2 regions of the Pengzhenrongella phosphoraccumulans genome follow, and region 2 is predicted to be linked to the other one. Evidence: riboswitches for the same ligand, from Rfam matches in the RefSeq annotation. Region 2 holds a riboswitch; the other holds the start of a gene.
The links. A riboswitch is a leader RNA that binds a small molecule or an ion and turns the genes downstream of it on or off. The one in region 2 is predicted to bind cyclic di-GMP.
Positions count from the first base shown of each region.

Region 1: linked by a shared signal. The riboswitch ahead of VTA80_RS03390 (BldC family transcriptional regulator) and the one ahead of VTA80_RS02420 (hypothetical protein) in region 2 are both predicted to bind cyclic di-GMP.

Region 1 covers NZ_CP144210.1:693,587-701,296, forward strand. Annotated here, with positions in the region: gene VTA80_RS03375 (beta-ketoacyl-[acyl-carrier-protein] synthase family protein) at 1-723, shown strand, start outside; gene VTA80_RS03380 (DUF3145 domain-containing protein) at 736-1,236, opposite strand; gene def (peptide deformylase) at 1,350-1,838, opposite strand; gene VTA80_RS03390 (BldC family transcriptional regulator) at 1,999-2,238, opposite strand; cyclic di-GMP riboswitch class I at 2,255-2,328, opposite strand; gene VTA80_RS03395 (three-helix bundle dimerization domain-containing protein) at 2,757-2,963, opposite strand; gene VTA80_RS03400 (hypothetical protein) at 3,101-3,697, opposite strand; gene VTA80_RS03405 (glutamate decarboxylase) at 3,736-5,100, opposite strand; tRNA gene VTA80_RS03410 (tRNA-Ile) at 5,270-5,343, opposite strand; gene VTA80_RS03415 (carbohydrate kinase family protein) at 5,378-6,262, shown strand; gene VTA80_RS03420 (hypothetical protein) at 6,317-6,841, shown strand; tRNA gene VTA80_RS03425 (tRNA-Asn) at 6,866-6,941, shown strand; gene VTA80_RS03430 (PPOX class F420-dependent oxidoreductase) at 7,122-7,520, shown strand; gene VTA80_RS03435 (YcxB family protein) at 7,604-7,710, shown strand, end outside.
Region 2 covers NZ_CP144210.1:492,323-500,032, forward strand. Annotated here, with positions in the region: gene VTA80_RS02400 (hypothetical protein) at 1-1,255, shown strand, start outside; gene VTA80_RS02405 (hypothetical protein) at 1,291-2,232, opposite strand; gene VTA80_RS02410 (type IIA DNA topoisomerase subunit B) at 2,292-4,466, opposite strand; gene VTA80_RS02415 (hypothetical protein) at 4,597-4,806, shown strand; gene VTA80_RS02420 (hypothetical protein) at 4,925-5,125, opposite strand; cyclic di-GMP riboswitch class I at 5,141-5,216, opposite strand; gene VTA80_RS02425 (right-handed parallel beta-helix repeat-containing protein) at 5,447-6,673, shown strand; gene VTA80_RS02430 (RNA polymerase sigma factor) at 6,767-7,710, opposite strand, start outside.

The DNA of each region.
Region 1 (7,710 bases), 200 kb from region 2:
ACCCAGATGATCCGCGACGGCAAGGCCGACGTCGTCATCGCCGGTGGCACCGAGGCCGCGGTGCACCCGATGCCCATCTCCTCGTTCGCCGCGATGAAGGCCCTCTCGACCCGCAACGAGGACCCCGCGGGCGCCTCGCGCCCCTACGACATCACCCGGGACGGCTTCGTCCTCGGTGAGGGCGCCGGCATCGTCGTCCTGGAGAGTGCCGCGCACGCCGCGGCGCGCGGCGCGACCGTGCTCGCCCGGATCGCCGGCCTGGGCACCAGTTCGGACGCGTACCACATCGCCGCTCCCGAGCCCACCGGCGCGGGCCAGACCTCGGCCATGCGGGACGCCCTGGCCGACGCCGGGCTGACCACGACGGACATCGTGCACGTCAACGCGCACGCCACGTCGACCCCGGTCGGCGACATGATCGAGGCGCGCGCCATCCGGTCCCTGTTCGGGGCCGACACCGACCACGTCGTGCTCTCCGCGACCAAGTCGCTGATGGGCCACCTGCTCGGGGCGGCCGGCGCGGTCGAGACGATCCTCACGATCCTCGCGCTGCGCGACCGGCTGGCTCCCCCGACGATCAACGTGACCCAGCCTGAGCCCGACCTCGGTCTCGACCTCGTGTGCAACACGCCGCGCGAGCTCCCGGCGGGTCAGCTCGCGGCGATCAACAACTCGTTCGGCTTCGGTGGCCACAACGTGGCCCTGGTCGTCACCAACGCCTGAGCCTCGCGGGCGTCAGCCCACGCGGTGGAGCCAGCGGACCGGCGCACCCGCGCCGGCGTACCGGAACGGTTCGAGCTCGTCGTCCCACGCCTGCCCTAGGGCGAGACCGAGCTCGGACCGCATCCGCAGGGGGTCGCGGCTGTGCTCCAGCGCCGCGCGGATCCGGTCCTCCGGCACCACGATGTTGCCGTGCACGTCGGTCGCGGCGTGGAAGATGCCGAGCTCGGGCGTGTGGCTCCAGCGGGCGCCGTCGGCCCCGTGACTGGCTTCCTCGGTGACCTCGTAGCGCAGGTGGGCCCAGCCGCGCAGCCCCGAGGTGAGGCGGGCACCGGTGCCCTGCTCACCCTGCCACGAGCGCTCTGCCCGGAACATGCCGGGAGCCGCTGGCTGCTCGGTCCAGTCCAGTGTCATGCGCACGCCTAATACCCCGCCCGCTGCCCATTCGATATGCGGGCAGAGCGCACGGGGTGCCGAGTGCACAAAAAGCACACCACGGGTGATGACACCGGTCATGTCGGGCCTCCTGACGGGTCGAGGTTCGTCTTCCCCAACGACCGCATCCCGTGACGGGAGGTGTACTGACCAGTGAACTACGGCACATCATGCCGTATGTGGCGACGTGACGGCTAGAGCTGCTCCCGCATGGCGCGCATCGCCTTCTTCCGGACGGACCGCTCGAGGCGGTCGAGGTAGAGCATGCCGTCGAGGTGATCCACCTCGTGCTGCAGGCAACGGGCCATGAGCTCGGTCCCTTCGACCGAGACCTCCTTGCCGTCGAGGTCGGTGCCGACGACCCGCGCGTACCAGGCCCGCTTGGTCGGGTACCAGAGGCCGGGGACCGACAGGCAGCCCTCGTCGCCGTCTTGGTAGTCCTCCGCGGAGAGCTCGACGATGGTCGGGTTGAGCACGTAGCCCACCTCGTCCTCGATGTTCCAGGAGAACGCCCGCAGGCTCACGCCGATCTGGTTTGCTGCGAGGCCGGCGCGGCCCTCGTGGTCCACGGTCTCGAGCAGGTCCTCCACCAAGGAGCGCACCCGGGCGTCGATCGTCGTGATCGGTTCGCACGGGGTGCGCAGGACCGGGTCGCCGACCGTGCGGATCTCTCTCATTGCCATGGCCTAATCCTCCCACGACGGGGATCGCTGCCACCGCAGGCGTGGTCCACGGGGGTCAGCGCCCTCGTCGCCAGGGCACATCAGGCCGGAGGCGTCGTCAACGAACGAGGTAGATCGGGTTCGCGTGGGCGCAATCGACCGCGCCCACGCGGCGTCGACGTCAGATCGAGTTGCGCTGCTCCGGCACGCCACTGAGGAGCTGGCGAACCTCGTCCTCGTGGAAGCGGCGGTGGCCACCGAGCGTGCGGATCGCGGAGATCTTGCCTGCCTTGGCCCACCGGGTGACCGTCTTCGGGTCGACACGGAACATCGTGGCGACCTCGGACGGGGTCAGGAGGGCACCGCCGGGGATGTGCGAGTCGGCAGCACCGAAGGCACGCGGGGTGGAGGGGGTGTTCATGAGATTTCTCCTGTCGTTCGGTAGCTCGGCTGGTCCATAGGCCCCGTGGCTTTGCGTCCCCGCCTTTCGACGGGTTTGCGGTTTCGCTGACAAGGGACATCATGCACCGAAAAGGACATCTCTGCAACTACCTTCGCCGACCGTCCAAACCTCGCTCGACCCACTCGTCGCCGGCGGTGGCATCGGTCTCGTGCCGTCGGCCCGCCCGGGCAAGGTTGAGCAAAATAGATGACTCGATCTTGACTTTCACTGGGCAAGATCGCCCCGCTTGCCCTAAAATCTTGTCAACGTCCAGGCGCGAGCGGGACGGGTGGGCGCGGGTCCACTGCTCCAGATCGGGCACCTCGCCCTGTGCAGGCGAGGTGTCCGATCTCTTTTCGGGGCCAAACCGGGGACGGCGACCACCTCAGTCACAGCAAATGTGACAAAGGTCATACTTGAAGAGTTCTTGGATCGGCAGCCGATCCGGAGTTCGCAGCTGTCGTGCCGGACGCCCCGGTGGGGGCTGTCTTCGGCGCTCAGTTCAGGGAAGCCACGAGGGTCGTCAGGCGCGCCCGGGCCTCGCGCTCGACCAGCACCGGCACGTAGTCGCGCACCCGCCCGTCGAACCGGGCGTGAATCTCGCGCACCGTGTGCCGGACCGTGGCGGCAGACACTTCCGGGAACCGCTCCACGAGGCGCTCGCAGATGTGCTCGAGGGCGCGGTGCTCATCCATCTTGACCATCGGCTCAACCTGCCCGAAATGTGGTGCGTCCACAAGATGGACCATCGTCCTGCGCGCGGGCGATCCGGCCGGCAGGTCGCTGCTCGAGCATGGGACGTTTGGTGCCCGGAAGCGGCCGGTCCACGAGGGCCGCGCCGTCAGCGGTTCACCTCGCCGATTCTGGGCGAGCGCGGAATCAGCAACATGGCGCCCACGAGGAAGCACAGCGCCCCGATGAAGGTGCCAAGGTTTGCCCGTTCGGCATCTCGCAACGTGTCTGTGCTCAGAACCACCCGGGAGGCGACCGCCGAGACGCCGAACGCGATCGAACCCACCAGGTTGGCCGCAGCCAGCGCCCAGGCCCGGTCACGCGGCCGCCAGCGCAGCCACGGTCGGGGGACGTCGGCGAACGCGAGCCCACTGGCCACGAGGAACGCGAGCGAGCCCCAGACGTCGGGCGTCCAGACCAGGCGGTCGGCCTCGGTGGCGGTGAGCCCCTGCCGCAGCGCCGCGAACGTGCTGACGTTGAACAGCAGTGTCCCGGCGAGCTGGACAAGGCCTGCAGCCCGGGTCGCTCGGTCGCTCGACGCGCCGAGGTCGCGAACCTGCAGTGCCGCCGCCGAGGTGAAGAACAACGAACCGACGAAGAACGTGACGCCCGCCGCCTGCGGCCCCACCAGGTCCACGTACCCAGGCAGCGCACCGAGCGCGAAGCAGGCGGAACCCACCGCGAACTGTGCCGCGATCCACCGCACGGCCTGCCCCGAGGCACTCCCCCGCACCGTCGAACCGGTCACAGGTGGTTGAAGCCGCTGGACTCTTCCTTCGTCATCGGCACAGTCACGGGATGCACGTGCAGGTGCTGGATGGCGTCGCGGAGGTCGTCCAGGAGAGTCATCGCCATGTCTCGGCTCACGCCTTGGCGGATCAGGATGCGCTGGACCGCGATGTTCGACGCCGTGCCCGTGAGGGTGTACGCGGGCACCTGCCAGCCACGCATGCGCACGCGGTCGGCCAGATCGAACAGCGTGTAGCCGGGGTCCTCACCCTCCCGGATCCGCCAGGTCACCGTGGGGATCCCCGTCGCCGGATCGCTGGCGCACAGGATCTCGAACGGACCGAGCTTCCCGATGGCGTCGGCGATCAGTTGTCCGGTGTCGTAGCAGGAGTCGTGGATCTGCCGGTAGCCCTCCCGGCCGAGCCGCACGAAGTCGTAGTACTGCGCGACCACCGGCCCGGCGGACCGGGAGAAGTTGATCTGGAACACCGGCATGTCGCCGCCGAGGTAGTTCACGTGGAAGATCAGGTCCTCGGGCAGCTCGGCCGCGTCGCGCCACACCACCCAGCCGACCCCCAGTGGCGCCAGACCGAACTTGTGGCCGGAGGCGCTGATCGACTTCACCCGCGGGAGCCGGAAATCCCACTCGAGGTCCGGCGCGCAGAACGGGGCCAGGAAGCCACCGCTGGCGGCGTCGATATGGAGGTCGACGTCGAGGCCGGTCTCCGCCTGGAGCCGGTCAAGGGCCTCGGCGATCTCCTTGACCGGCTCGTAGACCCCCGTGTACGTCAGGCCGAGCGTCGGCACGACGAAGATCGTGTTCTCGTCGACCCGCTCGAGCACCTGCTCGGCGGTCATGGCGTAGGAGCCAGGTGCCATCGGGACCTCGCGCATCTCGATGTCCCAGTAGCGCGCGAACTTGTGCCACACGACCTGCACTGGTCCGCACACCATGTTGGGCCGGTCGGTGGGCCTGCCGGCTGCCCTGCGTCGGGCGCGCCAGCGCCACTTGGCGGCCATCCCGCCGAGCATGCAGGCCTCGGACGACCCGATCGCGGACGCCCCGACCGGGTTGGCGCCCGGGGGTGCGTTCCACAGATCGGCCATCATGTGCACGCAGCGGCGTTCGATCTCTGCCGTCTGCGGGTACTCGTCCTTGTCGATCATGTTCTTGTCGATCGAGAGCTCCATGAGCCGGTGGACCTCCGGCTCGACCCACGTCTGGCAGAACGTGGCCAGGTTCTGCCGGCTGTTGCCATCGAGCATCAGCTCGTCGGCCACCAGTTGGAACGCGTCATCGGCCGGCGCGCCCCCAGGAGGAAAGGCGTACTTGGGGATCTGGCCGCGCAGCGCGCCGCTGCCGAAGACCGACTCAGACATCAACCCACGGATCTCGTCACGCTCATGGAGTGGCATCTCTCGAAGGTCCGCGACCCGCCGCGATCCTGCGTCATCCACCGAGGATGAGCGGGGCTTGTCGCCGACTCCGACAGGGCCGAAACCCGCAGCGAACGCGCAGTTCGGCGGAAGAACTGCACGTCGAACGCAGTGGGGCAGGTGGGGCTTGAACCCACGACCGACGGATTATGAGTCCGCTGCTCTGACCGGCTGAGCTACTGCCCCGTGCGGGCCAGCGTACCGGGGCTACGGTCCAGGCATGCCTCTCGTCGTCGTCGCCGGACCGGCGACCTGGAACCTGATCGTCCGCGTCGCCGCGTTGCCCGAGGCGGGCTCCCCCACCCTCTTCGCCGCAGGTCACCGGGACACCCTCGGTGGCACGTCCGCCGGCAAGGCCCTCGGCCTGGCTCAGCTCGGCGTCGACGTCACGCTGCGCACGGTGCTCGGGGACGACGCCGCCGCCGCTCGGGTCCGCACGGCCCTCACCCATCCCCGGCTCACCCTGGCCGCCACCGACGTGCCGGGTGCGACCGAACGGCACCTCAACCTCATGGCCGACGACGGCTCGCGCGTCTCGATCTACCTGGACACCCCCGGCGACCCGGGCGCCGTCCCCGACCCGGTCCTCGCCGCGCTCGGCGAGGCGGCGGTCGCCGTCGTCGACCTGGCCGAGCATGCGCGGGGGTTCCTCGGGCTCGCGCGGGCGGCGGGTGTGCCCGTGTGGTGCGACCTGCACGACTGGGACGGGCTGGAGGCGTTCCATCGGGACTTCGCCGCGGCGGCCGACGTCGTCGTGGTCAGCGACGACCGCCTGCCCGACCCACGCGAGTTCCTGGCCGCGCGCATCGCCGCCGGCGCCCGGTGGGCGGTGTGCACCCGCGGCGCCCGCGGGGCGGTGGCGCTCGGGCGGGACGAGGGCTGGCTCGAGGTACCCGCGGTGCCCGTGCCGGCGGTCGCGGACACCAACGGGGCCGGCGACGCGTTCGTGGCGGGCATGCTGCTCGGCCATCTCGAGGGCCGCCCCCTGGGGCACTGCCTGCGCCTGGGTGCGGCCGCCGGCGCGATGGCGGTCTCGGCGGCTGACCTGGTCTCCCCCGGCATGTCGGCCGACGCGATCCGCGCGCTCGCAGGGCTTCCCGCCTGACCCGCGCACCAGGTCCTCGTGTACCTGGCGGGGCCCGCCCAGTACCGTGGGGGGATGCCTCTGTTCTCCCGACGCACCGCCCTGCCGCCCGACGTCCGCTCCGCCCTGCAGCTGCGCCACGGCGACACCGTGCTCGCGTCCGCCGAGATCACTGGCGGGTGGGCGGTCGCCTCCCGGCTCGCGCTGTACGTGGCGGCGACCGGTCCGCAGGGTCAGCAGCCCGCGATTCAGCGCCGCCCGTGGTCCGACGTCGACCGGGCAAGCCTGGACCCGGAGACCGAGACCATCACGGTCGGCTGGATCGACGGCACCTCGCAGGGGCTGCACCTGCTGAACAACCGCCAGCCGGCGTTCGCCCGGGCGCTGCGCGAGCGGGTGCAGTCGTCGGTCGTGCACGCCGAGACGGTGCGCGTCGTCGGCGGCCGGCAGGTGCGCGTCGCGCTCCGTCGCGACGAAGACGGACGGCTGTTCTCCCAGGTGATCGGCGAGGGCCGCATCAACCTCGCCGACCCGGTCGTGGCCGCTGTGGTGGACGCTGCAGAGGCTCGCGTGCGGGGCGCGGCGGGACTGCCCCTGTAGTGCTGTTAGAGTTTGTTTCCGCGATCCCTCGTAGCTCAATTGGCAGAGCATCCGACTGTTAATCGGACGGTTATTGGTTCGAGTCCAATCGAGGGAGCCACCAGGGCCTCTGAGCAGCACCAATGCTCAGAGGCCCTTTTTCATGCCCGATCCGGCGCACGGACGCGGACGGCACACAACTGGCGTGCGCGTGCACACGGTCGACCATGGATGTCGTGATCCCCGTCGCCTCCGGGCGCCCGACCCCGCTGGCCGAACCCCCGACCACGAAGGAGCACCCATGTTCACCGATGCCGAGCTGACCTACCTCCAGAGCCAGCGACTCGGACGCCTCGCCACCCAGAAGCCGGACGGGACCCTGCAGAACAGCCCGGTCGGGTTCCGCTACAACGCCGCCGAGGGCACCATCGACATCGGCGGGTACCGCTTGGACTCAAGCCGCAAGTACCGCAACGTCGTCGACAACGGCCGCGTCGCGTTCGTCGTCGACGACCTCGCCTCCGTCGAGCCGTGGCGCGTGCGCTGCGTCGAGATCCGTGGCCGCGCCGAAGCCGTGCACGCCGAGGATGGTCGGCGCCCGCTGATCCGGATCCACCCCGAGCGGATCATCAGCTTCGGCATCGACGAGCCCGACGCGGAGGCACACAGCCTCAGCGTGAACGCCCGCGACGTCACCTGACCCCGCGTTTCATGCCCGATCCGACGGGCGCACGGCACACTGATGACCTGCGTGCTCCTCGACAGCTCGGAAGGTGTCACCGCATGACCAGCGTCGAGTCCCCGACGATCGATCTCTCCTGGGCACCCGTGGCCGAGGACTACGTCGAAGCGCTCCGGGCCCAGGTCCAGAGGCGCCAGCTCCCGCGGAA
Region 2 (7,710 bases):
CGCAAAGCCCCAGTGCCTGAACCCCGACTACGCCCGGCTCCACCCCGACGGCTGCGGCGCACCGCTGGCGCAGATCCAGATCCCGCAGACGTACGCCGAGTTCGCCGTCGCCACGGCGATGGGACTCGTCCTGGTGGCCCTGCTGGTGGTGGGGTTCGGCGTGCTCGTTCCGGCCTTCCGGGCCTGGCGGCACCGGCCGGCGCTGATCCCGGAGCCGAGGTTCGGACGGTCCGAGGACCAGGCCGAGGTGGCACGGGACGCGGAGGTGCCGCGGCCGGCCGGCACCCTCGCCACGCTCCAGCATCGGGCCGACCTCCGAGCTGCGGTCGGTCGAGCGAAGGGGATCGCCGCGCTGAGCCACCGCGTGGAGCTGTTCCTGGCGCTCATCGCCGTCGGCCTCGCCGCCGCGGTCGCCCTCGCGCTCCTCATCACGGTGCGGTGGCAACCCCCCAGCGCGCTCGTCAGCCTCGGCCTCTGGGCGACGGCCCTGCTGTGGGCGGGAGTGCTCGCGCGCGTCGTCACGACCGACGGATCGGCCCCCAACCGACCGCTGGCGATCGTCTGGGACATCGTCTGCTTCCTCCCCCGCTCCGCGCACCCGCTCGGCCCGCCCTGCTACGCCGAGCGCGCCGTCCCGGAGATCGCGGCCCGGATGGACGCCTGGCTGCGCGAGCCGGCGGCCGCGAGCGCGACCGTGCAGACGGCGCCGACGGCGCCGACTGCGCCCGAAGGCCGTCAGGTGGTCCTGTCCGCCCACAGCATGGGGGTCGTGCTGGCCGTCGCCGCTCTGTTCACGGGCGAGAAGGACAACCCCGGGAGGTCAGGGCGGGTCGCGCTGGTCTCATACGGCTCGCAGATCCGACCGTACTTCGGGCGGATCCTGCCCGAGCTGTTCGGGCCGCACATCATCGGCACGATCGGCTGCGGTCCGACCGACCTCAACTGGGACCCGTGGCAGGCCCAGGAGATCGCCGACACCAGCGCGGACCCCACGGAGGCCTCGCCCCCGTCGGACACCCTCGTGCATCGGCTCGGCGCGCGCGACGGGCACGACCCGGCCTGGGTCAACCTGTGGCGGCGCACCGACCCCATCGGCTTCCCGGTCGGTGGCTACTCGCCCAACCTGATCGATCGCGGGGCGGAGGCGATCGACGCGACGGCCTTCGTCGCGACTGTGGCCGGCCACAGCGGCTACCCGCGCACGAGCGCGTACCGGCGGGCCATGACCGAGGTTCGCTCCCGGCTGCGCCCGTGAGGCGACGACCCACGTGCTCGGTCGCAGGGGGGGCGTCAGCGCATGCGGTGAGGGTCCCGCCGACGCTCGCGCCGCGGAACCTCCGGCGAGAGCGGCGGGAAGTCGTCCGCGAGGTACGCGGGCAACAGCGAGACGAGGTCGAGAACCAGGTCCACCATGGGCTCGATGGCGGCGAACGCTGTCGGCCCGGGCGCGTGCACGACGACGTCGCGCCCCTGCACCAGAAGGCACAGCCCGGACACGTCCGCGCGGTCGAGCCGCTCGAGCAGCCGCGGGTGGAGCACTTCGTGGGCGAACCGCTCGTCCGCGCACCGCATGCGCCAGCGAGCGTTGATGTCGTACGACTCCACCGTGATGTCTTGACCGCCGAAGGCCTGCGCGGCGCGGTCCCGGCCAGTCGTCGGGGTGAGGATCAGCGCGGGGAACCAGCGGGGGCCCACGGCCATCACAGCATGCCTGCTCCAGCCGCCCTCGCCCGCGCCCGGCCCGAGGGTCAGGGACGTGACCTCACCGCGTGGCGTGGCACGGGTCAGCACGTCGGTCGCCCGGGTGCGGCCACGGAAACCCGGCGCGCTCCAACGGCTGGACAGGAGGCTCGAGCTCGGTGTGTAGGCCCAGCCGTGCGCGTCGGCCCAACCCTGCATCCGGGCACGGTGCCGTGTCAGACGCCGCCGGAACCACCGCGCGCCGACCGCGACGACGACCACCGTCATCAGCCCGAGCGCGGCCGCGACGACGACGACGGCCACGCCGGGTTCCGCTTGGAAGTCCTGCCCGGTCCCGCCTCGGGCGAAACCCACGACGAAGAGTGATGCGAGGTAGCTCACCACCGCCAACGTCCCGGCAGGCACGAGCAGCAGGGCACCCATCACGCTGAGCCCCCGCCACCACGACAGAGTCCCGTCGCGCACCTGCTGCCTCAACCCACGGATGAGGGCGTACCACGGGGTGGCGGGCTCGGGCGCGGACGTGCTCATCTCCCCATCATCGGCACGCGGACTCGATCACCTGAGAGCTCGGTACCGCCACGCCTCGCCTACGCGTCGATCTTGCTGCGGTCCATCTCGAGCGCGCCGGCGACGATGAAGTCCTTGCGCGGGGCGACGTCGCTCCCCATGAGCAGCTCGAAGACCCGCTCGGCGTCCACCGCGTGCTGCATCGTGACGCGGCGCAGGGTGCGGTGCCGCGGGTCCATGGTCGTCTCGGCCAGCTGGTCGGCATCCATCTCGCCGAGGCCCTTGTACCGCTGGATGTCTTCCTTGTAGCGCTTGCCGGACCGTTCGAGCTTCTTCAGCGTCGAGGCGAGCTCGGACTCGGAGTACGTGTAGATGAACTCGTTCTTGCGCGAACCGGCACCGATCACCTCGATCCGGTGCAGCGGCGGCACCGCCGCGTACACGCGCCCGGCGGTGACCATCGGCTTCATGTACCGGAAGAACAGCGTGAGCAGCAGGGTGCGGATGTGGGCGCCATCGACGTCGGCGTCGGTCATCAGCACGATCTTGCCGTAGCGGGCCGCCTCGAGCTCGAACGAGCGGCCCGACCCGGCGCCGAGCACCTGGATGATCGCCGCGCACTCGACGTTCTTGAGCATGTCGGTGATCGAGGCCTTCTGGACGTTGAGGATCTTGCCGCGGATCGGCAGCAACGCCTGGAAGTCGGAGCTGCGTGCCAGCTTGGCCGTGCCGAGCGCGCTGTCACCCTCGACGATGAACAGCTCGCTACGGTCGACGTCGTCGCTGCGGCAGTCGGCGAGCTTGGCCGGCAGGGACGACGTCTCGAGCGCGTTCTTGCGGCGCGAGATCTCCTTTTGCTTGCGTGCGCTGAGCCGCGCGCGCATCTCGGCGACGACCTTGTCCAGCAGGATCGTCGCCTGGGTCTTCTGGTCCCGCGTCGTGGCGTTGAGGAGCTTGGCGAGCTCGGTGTCGACGACCTTGGCGACGATCGCGCGCACCGGCGCGGTGCCGAGCAGCTCCTTGGTCTGGCCCTCGAACTGAGGCTCGGCGAGCCGCACGGTGAGTACCGCCGTGAGGCCGGCCAGCACGTCGTCCTTCTCGATCCGCTCGGCGTCGCCCCGGGCGGTGATCTTCAGGCGACGGGCGTTCGTCTCGACCGCCTTGCGCAGCGTGCGCAGCAGCCCGGCCTCGAACCCGGCGAGGTGCGAGCCGCCCTTGGGCGTCGCGATGATGTTGACGAACGTCCGCATCTCGGTCTCGTAGCCGGTGCCCCAGCGCAGCGCGATGTCGACCTGGCACTCGCGGGTGACCGCCTGCGGGGTGAGATGGCCCTTCTCGTCGAGTACGGGCACCGTCTCCACGAAGCTGCCCGCGCCGATCAGGTGCCACGTGCCGGTCAGCGGCGCGTCCGGAGCGAGGAAGTCGACGAAGTCGACCGTCCCGCCCGAGTGCTGGAAGGTCTCGGTGTGCGAGGCGTCGGCGCCCGGGGTGCCCGCGAGCCGGCGCTCGTCCCGCACCGTGATCGCGAGGCCGGGCACCAGGAACGTCGTCTGGCGGACCCGGGTCACGAGCTCGTCGAGCGAGAACACGGCGTTCGCCGGGAACACCTGGCGATCGGCCCAGTAGCGCACGCGGGTGCTGGTGCGGGCCTTGGGCGCCTTGCCGACGACGACGAGCTCGGAACCCGACACGAACGGCGCGAACGGCGACTCGGGCGACGGGCCTGACGCCGGATCGGTGAACACCCCGGGCACGCCGCGGTGGAACGTCATGCGGTGGACCTTGCCGCCACGCTCGACGTCGACGTCGAGGCGCGACGAGAGCGCATTGACGACGCTCGCACCGACCCCGTGCAGCCCACCCGAGGCCCCGTACGAGCCGCCGCCGAACTTGCCACCGGCGTGCAGCTTGGTGAAGACGACCTCGACCCCCGTCAGGCCGGTCTTCGGCTCGATGTCGACCGGGATGCCGCGGCCGTCGTCGAGGACCTCGACCGAGGAGTCGGCGTGCAGCACGATCTCGATGCGGCCGCAGTAGCCGGCCAGCGCCTCGTCGACCGCGTTGTCGATGATCTCCCACATGCAGTGCATGAGCCCGCGCGAGTCGGTGGACCCGATGTACATCCCCGGGCGTTTGCGGACCGCCTCGAGACCCCCGAGCACGGAGAGATGCCGGGCGGTGTAGCTGGACTGCGTGGATACGGTCGACACGATGTCCGAGCGTAATCGCTGGCACCGACTCCACCGTGTCGCCATGCCGCAAGGCCCGCAGAATGTCCACTTTTGGGGTGAAAATCACTCTTTTCACTTCGCGGGTAGCGAACTCACCCAGTTGGGTGGCATCGGATCGGCGGGCGGATGGTTACATGTATTTGTGAACGCGACAATGACTCAGCCCTTGACCGCAGCCGACCGCTGCGACCGCTGTGGCGCGCAGGCGTATGTGCGCGTCCTCATGACGAGCGGCGAGCTGCTCTTCTGTGCCCACCACGCTCGCGAGCACGCGCCGAAGTTCTCGACGCTGGCTACCCATGTGCAAGATGAGAGCGCGCGACTCCTGGAGGAGCACGGCGCCGGTCTCGGAAGCGCGCACTGATCTTCGCGCTTGCCTGAAGGACCGATCTGAACTGACCGGATCCGACCACACACGCAGAAGGGCCCCGTCCGCGAGGACGGGGCCCTTCTGCGTGAAGACTGGTGCGAGCCGGTCTGCGTCAGCGAACCTGGGCCGGGACGAAGCCGAGTCGCTGACCGGGGTTGACGGTGGGGTTCTGACGCCGGACGAGGGCATCGAGCGACGAGCCGGCCATGGGCCGCGCAGGCATGCTGGCGGCCATGTCGGCACGGATCGTCTCGGCGTGGGAGGAAGGACCGCCTGCGGCGTTCTCGGGGCGGGCACCGCTGAGGCTGCTCATCTTCTGCTCCTGTCGTTCGGTAACCCGGCTGACCCCGTTGGGCCCCGTGGCTTTGCGTCCCCGCCTCGCGGCGGGTTTGCACTTCTCGCTGACGACGTAAAGGTAGCCCAACGACGGCCGCCACGGATACCGTGCGCTCACGTTTGCCCCATTTGGTCTAAGCCGACCCCTTCGCCCGATGAGAGCGCAACCACCGGTCGCCACGCACCGTCGCCGTGAGCTGATCGCCACATCGGGCGGATCCGGCTCGATGCGCCCATATTGGGGGCACACGTCTGACTTGGCCGGAACCACAGACGCCGCCCTCAGAGGAGCCCCACCATGAAACTAAGAACGTTTGCCACGGCCTGCGCCGCCACGGCACTTCTGCTCTCGGGTGCCACCGCCGCCCACGCCACCGGCTTCGGCGACTGTCCCGGAGTCTCGGACCGGGGGCACGGGCACTACAGGCTGACGAAAGACGCGGAGTGCGACCTGACACTGCTCGGCGCCGGTGCCGACGTGAACCTCGCCCACCACACGCTGAGCAGCCCCGCTGTTCCCATCGAAGTCGACGGGGTCGCCCTTCACGACGGCAAGCTGCGCACCGACGGGATCTTCTGGCTCGGGAACCACGGCCGGATGGAGAACCTCGACGTCACCGCGCTCGGTCTCGATCCGGTCCCCGACTTCTACATCGAGGCCGGGAGCGACTTCACGGTCAAGCGGAGCACGTTCCACGACCTGTCCTCGTCGGTCGCGCTCTCCTTCTACTTCGGTGACGGCGGCACGGTCTCCGACTCGTCCTTCACCCGTACCCAGACCGCCGTGAGCATCACGCAGAACAGCAACGTGACGATCCGAGACAACCGGTTCAGGTCGAACGCCATCGCCGTCAATCTCTGGAACGAGGACCTCCTCGGACTCAACAACACCACGATCACCCGGAACACGATCACCTACTCCAGCACCGCGGGTGTCCTCGTCCGAGATGGGGAGAGTGAGTCGCCCACCTTTGACAACGTGCGCATCACCCACAACGACATCAGCCGGAGCGGCGGATCGGGCATCGATCTGACGGTCACGTGCGACCTGTCGCTGCCCTGCCCGGCCGGCGGCCCCCCGATCTTCGTGGAGCACAACGACCTGTCGCGCAACGGCTCCACCCCGGGCGCGAGCTCCGCCAGGACCGCCGGGCCGACCGGCCGGGACGCCGGGCTCCTCGCCCACACCGACGCGGATCGCGCGCGCGCCGCAGCTGCCCGAGAGACCGCGCCAAGCGCCTCGACCGACGCGGGGGCCGCACTCAAGCGCGGCGGGAACGGGAACGCTGGGCTGGGCGACTACACCAGCAGCAACGACGGGCTCACCGCGCGAGCCTTCCTCATCGGCGGTGACACCGACGTCCCGACCCCGGCCCTGCTCGCCTTCGTCCGGGTGGCGAAGAACTCGACGTCCAAGAACGCCGACCGCGGCATCGACGCCGCCGGGGTCACCGACCGCGGCGGCAACACCAGCCGATCCAACCCGAACCCCTGCGTCGGGGTGGTCTGCCGTTCCGACAGGTGACCTGAGGGCTGACACAACGATGCGGTGTCATCCTCGGCCGGAGGCGCGGAAAGCGCGGTCAGGCCTGGATGACACCGCAGTGTCGGTCTCGACTCAGTCGAGGTAGTCGCGCAGCACCTGCGAACGGCTCGGGTGGCGCAGCTTCGACATCGTCTTGGACTCGATCTGCCGGATCCGCTCGCGCGTCACCCCGTAGACCTTGCCGATCTCGTCGAGCGTCTTGGGCTGACCGTCGGTCAGGCCGAACCGCATCGACACCACGCCGGCCTCGCGCTCCGAGAGCGTGTCGAGCACCTGGTGCAGCTGCTCCTGCAAGAGCGTGAAGCTGACGGCATCCGCGGGGACGACGGCCTCGGAGTCCTCGATGAGGTCTCCGAACTCGCTGTCACCGTCCTCGCCGAGCGGGGTGTGCAGCGAGATGGGCTCGCGGCCGTACTTCTGGACCTCGACGACCTTCTCGGGCGTCATGTCGAGCTCCTTGGCGAGCTCCTCCGGGGTGGGCTCGCGGCCCAGGTCCTGGAGCATCTGCCGCTGCACGCGCGCCAGCTTGTTGATGACCTCGACCATGTGCACCGGGATACGGATGGTGCGGGCCTGGTCGGCCATGGCGCGGGTGATCGCCTGGCGGATCCACCACGTCGCGTACGTGGAGAACTTGTAGCCCTTGGTGTAGTCGAACTTCTCGACCGCGCGGATCAGGCCGAGGTTGCCCTCCTGGATCAGGTCCAGGAAGAGCATGCCGCGCCCGGTGTACCGCTTGGCGAGCGAGACGACGAGTCGCAGGTTCGCCTCGAGCAGGTGATTCTTCGCACGCCTACCGTCCGACGCGATCCATTCGAACTCGCGCTTGACCTTCGGCTCGAGCTTGATGCCTGAGTTGAGGCGCTCCTCGGCGAACAGACCGGCCTCGATCCGCTTGGCGAGGTCGACCTCCTGCTCGGCGTTCAGCAGGGCGACCTTGCCGATCTGCTTGAGGTAGTCCTTGACCGGGTCGGCCGTGGCGCCAGCAGTGACGACCTGCTGGGCAGGCGCGTCGT